DNA from 2 places in the Alteromonas sp. G5_S2_22_S1 genome. Region 1 is predicted to be linked to the other one. Evidence: predicted binding sites of a transcription regulator. Region 1 holds the regulator's gene; the other holds the start of a gene.
The links. Region 1 encodes LexA, which represses DNA repair genes until DNA is damaged. Its sites were predicted from a motif close to TACTGTATNNNNATACAGTA; they were not measured.

Region 1 (5,244 bases):
CCCACTCAAGACCTTCAGCGCCGTCCCATACCTGCGCTGACACGCCTTCTCCCTGCTTTTTGCAAGCCTTAATAAGCAATGCGAGGAAGATAAGTTGAGATAAACCAAATGCGAAGCCGCCCAAGCTTATCCACTTGTTAAAATCGGCGAACTGTAAAGCATAATCTGGAATACGACGTGGCATGCCCGCCAAACCTACAAAGTGCATAGGAAAAAACAAAACATTCACCGACACGAGGGAACACCAGAAATGCCATTTTGCCAACGCAGTGTCGTACATTTTGCCGGTCCATTTAGGTAGCCAATAGTAAACGGCTGCCATGATGGAAAAGACAGCCCCTGTCACAAGTACATAGTGAAAGTGAGCCACTACGAAGTAGGTATCGTGGTATTGGAAGTCAACTGGCGTTATCGCAAGCATAAGTCCCGATAACCCGCCTATGGTGAAAAGCACGATAAAGGCAATCGCAAACATCATCGGCATTTCAAAACTTAGCGAGCCACGCCACATAGTGGCCACCCAGTTAAACACTTTTACGCCAGTTGGCACCGAAATAAGCATGGTGGCAAACATGAAAAACATTTCCATATAAACCGGCATGCCCGTGGTAAACATGTGGTGAGCCCAAACGACAAATGACAACAGCGCAATGGACGCGGTTGCATAAACCATAGAAGCATAACCAAATAGCTTTTTACGGGAAAAAGTAGGAACAATTTGCGAGATAATACCAAAGGCCGGCAATATCATTATGTACACTTCAGGGTGACCGAAGAACCAAAAAATGTGCTGGAACATGACGGGGTCACCGCCACCTGCTGCATCAAAGAAGCTTGTTCCAAAGAATTTATCGGTCAATACCATGGTTACCGCGCCTGCTAGCACTGGCATAACGGCAATAAGAAGGAATGCAGTGATTAGCCATGTCCACACAAATAGCGGCATTTTCATCCAGGTCATGCCAGGGGCACGCATATTGAAAATCGTCACAATAACGTTAATCGCCCCCATAATGGATGAAATGCCCATTATGTGAACCGAAAACACAAACAGCGCTGTAGAATCGCCGCTATATGTTGTGGAAAGTGGCGCATAGAACGTCCAGCCAAATGCTGGGCCACCGCCTTCCATGAACAGCGAGCTCAACAGTATGAGAAACGCGCCGGGCAGGATCCAGAAACTCCAGTTATTCATGCGAGGCAATGCCATATCTGGCGCACCTATCATCATGGGGATTAACCAGTTAGCAAGCCCGGTAAAAGCAGGCATTACCGCGCCAAAAACCATGATAAGCCCATGCACTGTGGTCATTTGGTTAAAGAAATTTGGTTCAACAATTTGTAAGCCAGGCTGAAACAGTTCAGCCCGGATAACCATTGCCATCGCACCGCCCACTAAGAACATGATAAAGGCGAACCATAGATAGAGTGTGCCTATGTCCTTGTGGTTAGTGGTAAACAACCAACGGGTAACCCCCTTTGGAATATGGTCGTGATGCTCATGATCATCGTGTTGCGCAGAGGTATCTGGCGAAATAACTTCAGTTGCTTTGCTCATGATCTGCTCCTAGTTTCCGTTCGCAACAGCGTTGACATCTTTAGCCTGAACCATGTCACCGGTGTTGTTACCCCACGCATTTCGCTCGTAGGTAACAACAGCTGCTATTTCTTTAAGACTTAACATTTTGCCAAAGGCTTGCATGGCCGTGCCTGACTTACCGTGAAGCACAATGTCGATATGGCCTTGCTGATCTTCTTTGGCCATTTTGCTGCCTTTGAGTGCTGGAAACACGCCAGGGAGACCTTCACCGTTTGGCATGTGACATGCTGCGCAAGTCGCGTTATAAACACGCTCACCTTCTTGCATTAACTCGTCCATCGACATATTCATAGAAAGGAGACGCTGCTCTTCTTCTTTTGCCTGACGAACCATTGCCTCTTGTTCACTCATCCACTTATCAAACTCAGCGGGCTCTTTGGCAATAACCACAACGGGCATATAACCGTGATCTTTTCCGCACAATTCAGCACACTGTCCGCGATAAATGCCGGGCTCATTTACATTGGCCCATGACTCGTTAATAAATCCAGGGTTGGCATCTTTCTTAACGGCAAAATCTGGAACCCACCACGAATGAATAACGTCGTCAGAGGTAATAAGGAATCGTATTTTTTTGCCCGTAGGTATCACTAGTGGACGGTCAACCTCAAGTAAGTAGTTATCGGTTTTCTGAAACTTGTTTTCAATCTGCTCTCTTTGTGTGGCAAGCAGCGAGTAGAACTCCACGTCACTGTCCATATATTTATAATGCCACTTCCATTGCGACCCTGTGACCAACACTGTCATATCGGGTTCAGTGGTATCTTCCATCGCGATTAGCGTATTTGCAGCCGGTACCGCCATAAAAACGAGAATAAGGAAAGGGATAACGGTCCACGCGATTTCTACTTTTACATTTTCATGAAAGTTAGCGGGCTTAGCGCCACGAGACTTTCTATGTAGATACATAGACGCGAACATCACGCCAAACACGACCACCGCAATGCCAACACAAATGAAGAACATCAACATATGAAGGTCGTAAACCTGACCACTAATGTCGGTAGCACCGCGTCGTAAATTAAGTGAAGAGATTTCTTCACTTGCTTCTTGCGCGAAAATCAATGAAGAGAAAAGCAAAAATGGTAGGCTTGCGCACCACCTTGCCAATACGGTCGTTAGTTGTTTCACTCAGCACCTCCGGAATGGTACGGCTAAAGGCGCTATCTTGTTTTGCGCTAACCCTACCAAATGAATTGCGAACGATTGACCCATAACCTCAACTTGTAAAACAAATTTAGAGTCATTGTTATTATTTTGTTAATCTCTGTATAAGAATTGCGCAATAATGTCGTGCCGTCTAGTCTTTTCTATTAAAAATTTAACGAAGTGGTTAATATTTAATCATTTGGTTAAAAGTCAGCATAAGATGAGGTGTGCAGGAAGTAAGCTTTAGAATGTGCAAACGCGCAGTAAATCAAACGCCCATTTTGAACGTGGAGACAACGTCGATGTTACTTTAACTTGCTATTAAATAGACAAGTTAATCCACCTTGAACGACAGTTTTAAACAGTGCTTATATTTTGTAATAGCTGTCGCGGGAGGTATTCATGGACGAAATAAAGAGAAATCTACCGCACAATAGTGGATTCAAGGATTTCTAGTAGGAATAGGATATTCAAACCTAATTTGCCTAAAGCAGAACAAAAACGGGGAGTAAAAGGCACAAAAAAAGCGGCTAATGCACCGCTTTTGATCAAAGAAGCTAAAACCTTACATCCAATCAGCGTTTCGTATAACGCCTACTGCAATACCTTCGATTGCGAAGGGCTCATTTGCAAGGTCAACTTTTATCGGTGAAAACTCTTCATTTTCAGCATGAAGTAATACCTCGCGACCGCGTTTTTCTAGACGCTTCACAGTAACATCTTCATCAACTCGAGCTACCACCACTTGTCCATTATGTACATCAGTCGTGCGATGCACAGCTAGCAGATCACCGTCTAAAATGCCAATGTCTTTCATACTCATACCGTTTACACGAAGTAAAAAGTCTGCTTGAGGTTGGAATAGGGCTGGGTCTACCTTGTAATGAGACTCAACGTGCTCTTGAGCTAAAATAGGCTCTCCAGCAGCTACACGCCCAATTAAAGGCAGGCCTTCTTCCTCTTCAGCTTCATTGTCCAGAGGAATATTGAGCTTTATACCTCGCGACGTACCCGGCAAAATTTCAATCACGCCTTTACGCGCCAAGGCTTTCAAGTGTTCTTCCGCGGCGTTGGCAGAACGGAAACCAAGCTGACGGGCAATTTCAGCACGCGTAGGCGGCATTCCCGTTTCTTGCATGGTTGTTTTAATAAGTTCTAAAACTTCAGTTTGTCGAGCTGTGAGTGGGCGCATAAAAGACCTGTCTGTTCATACAGTTCCTGTAAGTATATACACCTAAAACCAAATAACAAGCACTTAGCGCGTCTTTTGCTTATTGTAGTTGATGAAGAGCGTATACCTTGCTCTTATCGAGCTAGCAGAAGCATAAATCGCAGCCGCTTGATAAGCGCGCCACTATCTTAAATACCTTTTTGTTTTTGAACTTGTTCAAATACATGGAGTCATTACAGCAAGTAAAGCAATGATATTGGCTTATCGCGAGATTGTGACGCGATTGTGTTACACTCCCCTTGTTTTTATTTCATAGGATTACATAGTTCATGTCGTGGATGCGAAAAGCCCTTTTGTCGGTATTTCATTATCCTGTAAAGTTACTGGTTAAAGCCCATAGTATTCCAGTTAACGTTGAAACCGAATTAGGAATAGATAAAAGCAAACCTATCGTTTATCTACTTCCCACCAACTCAGTGACAGACCAACTTTCATTGAGAATGTCGACCCAAGCTCTAGACTTACCCAGCCCAACTAAGACCTTAACGTTGGCAGGGAGAGAGTATTCATCGACGTTGTTTTTGCGAAAAACACAACCGCTTTTCCGCTCGTCGGCAAAAGACACGGGAATTGAAGAAGTCTTTACAGACCTTTTCCACCTGCACAGAGACCATGAGAATCTCGATTTACAAGTTGTGCCGGTTTATGTGACATGGGGCAGAGCACCAGGCCGCGGTAACCCGGGACTGAGCGACCTTATTGCTGATAAGGCTGCACCCAGCTGGTTGCGCAAGTTATTCATCGTGCTGTTTTTAGGCCGTGACAACTTTATCAATTACTCTAAGGCCGTTTCGGCGCGCGCCATGTCTAACCAACACGGTAGCGATCAGAGTATCGCTCATAAGCTCGTTCGGGTTGCCAGTACGCATTTTCAGAGAAAGCGCCAAAGTATGACGGGCCCTACGCTATTAGAGCGTCAAGAGCTCAATAATAGCGTATTGGGGTCTGATGCCGTACGCCGCGCCATTGCCGAGGAATCTAGAAGCAAAAAAGTATCTCACGACAAAGCAAAAGCGCGCGCCCAGTCATACATTACCGAGATTGCTGCAGACTATCGCGAGGGCCTTATCCGGTTTGGCGACAGGCTGCTTACGCGTATCTGGAACAAAATCTATAACGGCATAAGCGTAGGGCACGCCGAACGAATTCGCGAACTTGCTGCAAACGGACATGAAATTATTTATGTGCCGTGTCACCGCAGCCATATGGATTACCTACTGCTCACTTACGTGATTTATCACGAAGGCATGGTAACGCCCCATAT
Region 2 (5,244 bases), on a different contig from region 1:
GGTTAAGGCGGTTTCGAGTATTTTAGAAGATATTTACCAAGACGAACATCACCCCATTCGCCACGCTTTCGATGAACAGGTTCATGAATTTTTGTACGAATTGCAGCATAGCCCGTTGATGGAACAAAAAGTAAATGGCTATAAAGATAAGATTGTTAACGATCCGGCCTTAAAAGATTATGTTCACCAGTCGTGGGCAAAATTTCATAATTGGCTTGTAACTTCTTTAGAGGAGCAAAATGGTAAAGCTGAGACGAAAGTGTCTGCCTTATTGAAAGATTTAGGTACAACGTTAACGCAAGATAGTGATCTTGCCAAAGCGTTTAATAAGCACATTGGTGAGGCCGCGAAGTATATGGCACCCGAATTGGCGGAGTTTTTAACACGTCATATTCGCGACACTATTAACAGTTGGGATGAGCGTGAAATGGCGAAGCAGGTGGAACTCAATATCGGCAGAGACCTACAGAAAGTGCGCATTAATGGCACGATTGTCGGCGGGTTAATAGGCGCGATATTGTTTGGTGTCGAAATGCTAGTAGAGCTATAGGGCGCCCTAGCTTGCAGATTTATGCGAAACTAGCCCATTTGCACCTGCTATGGTTGAGTGCAGCACCAAAGCAATCTAGCTAAAAAACATAATCAATAAACATGGACTAAGAACGCCTTTGATAGCGCTATTTAGCGACGAGTTCGAAGACAAGGTTTTCTGCGTCTACCTTGCCTTTTAAACCACCCTCTAAAACTGAGCGCTCTAAGCGATTGATTACGTAACTATCAGCGTAAAGCGACGCTACTGTGTGTTCATTTACACTAAATGGCGGCCCAGCGAGCTCATCCTGATTGTACTCAAAAGAAATAATAAGTTGAGGCGCTTTGTGCGTAATTTCCATTAAATGCGAAGCGTATTGTGCACGCAACTGACTGGGCAGTGCGACTAATGCAGCTCGGTCGTAAACGCCTGAAATGTTGCCTATATCCTTTGCTGAAAGTTTGAAAATGTCACCAACAAACACAGTCAAGCCGTCTTTAGCGTAAACCTTTCCATGTTCGGTTTCAGCCACAGTAGGTGTAGCGCCTAGCTCTTCAAACAGCTGCGTGATAGCAACTTCGCTAAGTTCTGCACCGACGACTTCTACTCCTTGAGAGAGTAACCAAGCAATATCGCGGGTTTTACCGCATAAGGGAACAAATATGCGTATAGGGTGAGACGATTGCTCGCCGCCGCCAAGCAGCACGTGAGCATGTTTTACCAAAAGCGCATTGCCTTCTGGTTCATGAAATCCAATCTCATTTTTTTGCCATTTACTGTGCCAAAAACTATGTTCCATGCAAAACTCGCTTATGTTAAACCGCTAACTACCCTATAAAATAAATGTCACTTTTAGAGTAAGTAAAAACAGAAAAGGTAGCGGGAGAGCGCTACCTTCTTCACGTTACTTAGTTATCAAGTGGGGTATTGAAATCTTCGGAGAGCTCAAAGTCACCTTCAACTGTGGTGACTTTATTATCTACGAAATTTATCACCATTTGTTTTTGGAAATCTTCGCCGCGCTTTTTCATGCCCCGCTTCATATCGTAAACGTAGTACCAAGTATCATCGTCGAATGAGTCTTGAACGACAGGATTACCTAATACATAAATGACTTGCTCTTTTGTCATGCCAACCCGAAGCTTTTCAACGTCTCTTTGGTCGAGAAAGTTGCCTTGAGGAACGTCGATTCTATAAATCCAGTTCGAGCAAGCGGTTGATGTTAGTGTGATGCCGAGAATTACTAATAGGTGTTGCAACTTCATTCGTTAATTTGTCCAGTATTGCCTTTGTTAGTGCCAGCGAACGTCGCTGTAGCGAAATTCGAGACTGTTTTATTGCAAGCGCGAAGGCATGCTACATTGACAACTATGACCAATCAACTGCATTTTAGTTCGATATAGCGCTTTTAAGCAGCTCTTTTGCATTAGCTAAGGCTGATTTAGTGATTTTATCACCTGCTAATAACCGCGCGAGTTCATCGATTCTATCTTGCTTTGTTAACGCCAGCATCTGCGTTTCTGTACTTTCGCCATCGGTCAATTTCGTTACAAACAGCTGATTGTGAGCTTGAGCTGCCACCTGAGGCAAATGGGTTACGCACATAACTTGTGACTGCTTACCCAGCTTGCGTAAAAGCCCACCAACAATAGAGGCGGTAGGGCCGCTAATTCCCGTATCGACTTCGTCAAAAATCATTGTGGGAGTAGCATTATGGTCGCTCGCGATAACTTGAATCGCTAACCCTATGCGCGAAAGCTCACCGCCAGAGACGACTTTTTCAAGTTTGTCGGCGTCCTGACCAGGGTTGGTCGAGACTTTAAATTCAACGGTATCTAAACCTGTGCTAACAGGTTTTTTGAATTCGTCGTATTGAATTTGAATATCTACTTTTGCATGAGGCATATTCATTTGACGAATTTGCGCTTCTATATCTTGGCCTAATTTAATGGCTGCTTGTTGTCTGCTTTCAGAAAGGCCTTTAGTTGTCTGTAAGTAATCTTCGCGGGCCGTGGCAACTTCACCTTCGAGAGTGCCTAGCAATGTGTCTTGTTCTGAAAGTGATGTAAACTCTGTGGTTAGCTCTTGATGGTGCTTGTAAAGGGCTTCTGGCATAACACTATGTTTACGCGCTAAATCCATCGCTTTTGCGTAACGCGCCTCTACTTGCTGCAGTCGCAATGGGTCAATTTCTAGGTGGTCGCAGTAACTGCGTAGCTCACCTGCCGCTTCCTCTATTTGAATTGAGGCGTCATTTAAAAGTGCAATAATGGGCGTTAGGCTAGCGTCGTGCGTTTCTAACTCACCTAAACGTTCAATGCTGCTTTGAATAACCGAAAGGGCATTACCTTCATCGTTTTCATACAAGTTATAAACACTGGTTTGCGCTTGCTCTAATAAGCTTTGACCATTGCTCAATCGTTTGTGTTCTGTTTCTAGCTCTTCAAATTCGCCTTCTTCAATAGCAAACTCGTCTAGTTCACGTACTTGGTAGGTAAGAAGTTGAAGACGGTTTTCACGCTGTTGAGCTTGGTCTTGAAGTGTTTTTAGCGTACGTTGTTTATCTCGCCACTGTGAGTACGCGTCCTTCACATTATCTAAAATATCATCGTGTTGAGCGTAGCTGTCCACTAGCTCTCTTTGATGATCTTCTTTTAACAGCTGCAGGTGGGTATTTTGCCCATGAATGGCGAGCAAGAACTGCCCCAGCCCTTTCAATTGCTGCAACGATGCTGGAACACCATTAATGAATGCTTTCGAGCGACCTTCTTTAGAGATGACCCGCCGAATAAAACAGCTGTTTTCATCTTCGTCAGACGTTAATTCGTGCTCGTCAAGAAACGTTTTAGCTGCCACATTACCGTTAAGTGAAAAGTGAGCAATGATTTCAGCTTTGGTGCTGCCTTTACGCACCGCATTGGCGTCTGCTCGCTCGCCTAAGCATAAACTCAGGGCGTCAATAGCAATAGATTTACCTGCTCCGGTTTCACCGGTAATGGCGGTAAGGCCGTTTTCAAGATGAACCGATAACTGCTTAACAACTGCAAAATTTGAAATAGAAAGATGCGCTAACATAACCACACTCGAAAAAGTTGAACATGATGATATATACAGTAACTGATAATATATACAGTATTTGGTGCTGTAAAGGTAAGTCGCAGTAAATTTTATGAATTAGTAACTAAAAGTTTATTATTTTCAATAAAAACAATTGGATATAATTATTCGATAAAATTGGGGTTATGTGTAACGTGAAATGAGAAAAATAGAGGAAAGGTTTTTTATACAGTAAAAAGGAGAGCGTTAGCTCTCCTTTACTATGGCCACCATAAATGGTTGTCAGTCGTATAGCCCTTTAACAAAAGCTATTAACAAAGCGCGAATTACTGCTGTAATTCACCGCTACCTGATTCAATGTGAGCGCGAACAAACCATTGGAACTGCTCAAGTTCGGCAAGCTGACCAGTAATCATATCTTCAGACACTGGATCAATCTCACCTAGGAGTTCCAATGCCTTTCTGTGGTCGCCATTTACACCGTCGTATACAGCATCCAGCGCTTTCAGGTGATCTAGTACTAGGCCTTTACCTAGTTCATAATCTTGCCAACTGCGTCCTTCTACAATTGCTTTAGGCGTGCCTTTAGGCACTCCGCCTAATGTTGCGATACGCTCGGCTATGGTGTCTGTCATTTCACGCACCGCGTCAACTTGGGGGTCGAGCATTTCATGTACACCGATAAAGTTTGGCCCTACCACGTTCCAGTGAATATGTTTAAGTGTGAGCTGTAAATCTAATAACGCGACCAATCGTTGATCCAATACCTTAATTGTTTTGGCAGCGGCATCGTTATCCATTCCTGGGGCTGTAAATTTGATATTGGTATTACTCATGATATCTCCTATTACTAAATATAAATATCGGCGACGGTTTTAAAATGCGGCAAGGCATTTTTGCTTAACGCCGACAGCTTGTAATTGGAGTTGCAACAGGTGTGCCGAATATCTTTGATAAGCTAAGCGACGGATTTAAAAGAGGATTTTGCGGAAGATTAAAAAATCTTTATTTTTCAAGCCTGTAGCGCTTAAGAAAATGCTACAGGCTAGTGTAAGAAATGCAGGAAATCGCTTCGTCAACAGCGTGTTTGTTTAATAAAGCTTACTTCCCCAGCCTAATTTTTTGCGCAGCACGTTGAAATAGCTATAACCTTTTGGGTGAACAAGATGAAGCTTATCTGCGCTTTTATTAATGCGAATTTCATCACCCGGTAGTACGGGGAGTACTATATGGCTATCACAGCTCACTTGAAGAGAGTCGCTGTTCACTTTAGACACTTTCATTGATACTTGGCTGTCGGCATCAACAACGATAGGGCGGCTGCTCAATGTATGAGGGAACATGGGCACTAAAGTAAGTGCATCGAGCGTTGGCATTATTATCGGGCCGCCTGCCGAGAGTGAGTAAGCGGTAGAGCCCGTTGGCGTGGCGACGATTAGGCCGTCACTGCGCTGACTAAATACAAACTGCTCATCAATATAAATTTCAAACTCCATCATGTGAGCAACCTTCCCGTGGTGAAGCACCACTTCGTTCACTGCTGAGTTGTTACTTTTTAACTTTTCGTGACGGTACACTTCAACTTCAAGTAAGAAGCGTTCTTCAACAACGCACTCACCATGGAATATGAGGTCTAACTGCTGCGTAATTTCATC

Region 2: recN (DNA repair protein RecN) is a predicted target of LexA. The motif match lies at 3,648-3,667, and genes of this name have one in related genera.

Annotation. Positions count from the first base shown of each region.
Region 1 is NZ_JBQKUJ010000007.1:95,871-101,114, forward strand. It holds gene ctaD (cytochrome c oxidase subunit I) at 1-1,558, opposite strand, end outside; gene coxB (cytochrome c oxidase subunit II) at 1,568-2,731, opposite strand; gene lexA (transcriptional repressor LexA) at 3,315-3,941, opposite strand; gene plsB (glycerol-3-phosphate 1-O-acyltransferase PlsB) at 4,250-5,244, shown strand, end outside.
Region 2 is NZ_JBQKUJ010000018.1:30,683-35,926, forward strand. It holds gene ACTRWF_RS16410 (DUF445 family protein) at 1-550, shown strand, start outside; gene tmpT (thiopurine S-methyltransferase) at 678-1,331, opposite strand; gene ACTRWF_RS16420 (outer membrane protein assembly factor BamE) at 1,441-1,797, opposite strand; gene recN (DNA repair protein RecN) at 1,922-3,607, opposite strand; gene dps (DNA starvation/stationary phase protection protein Dps) at 3,916-4,425, opposite strand; gene nadK (NAD(+) kinase) at 4,681-5,244, opposite strand, start outside.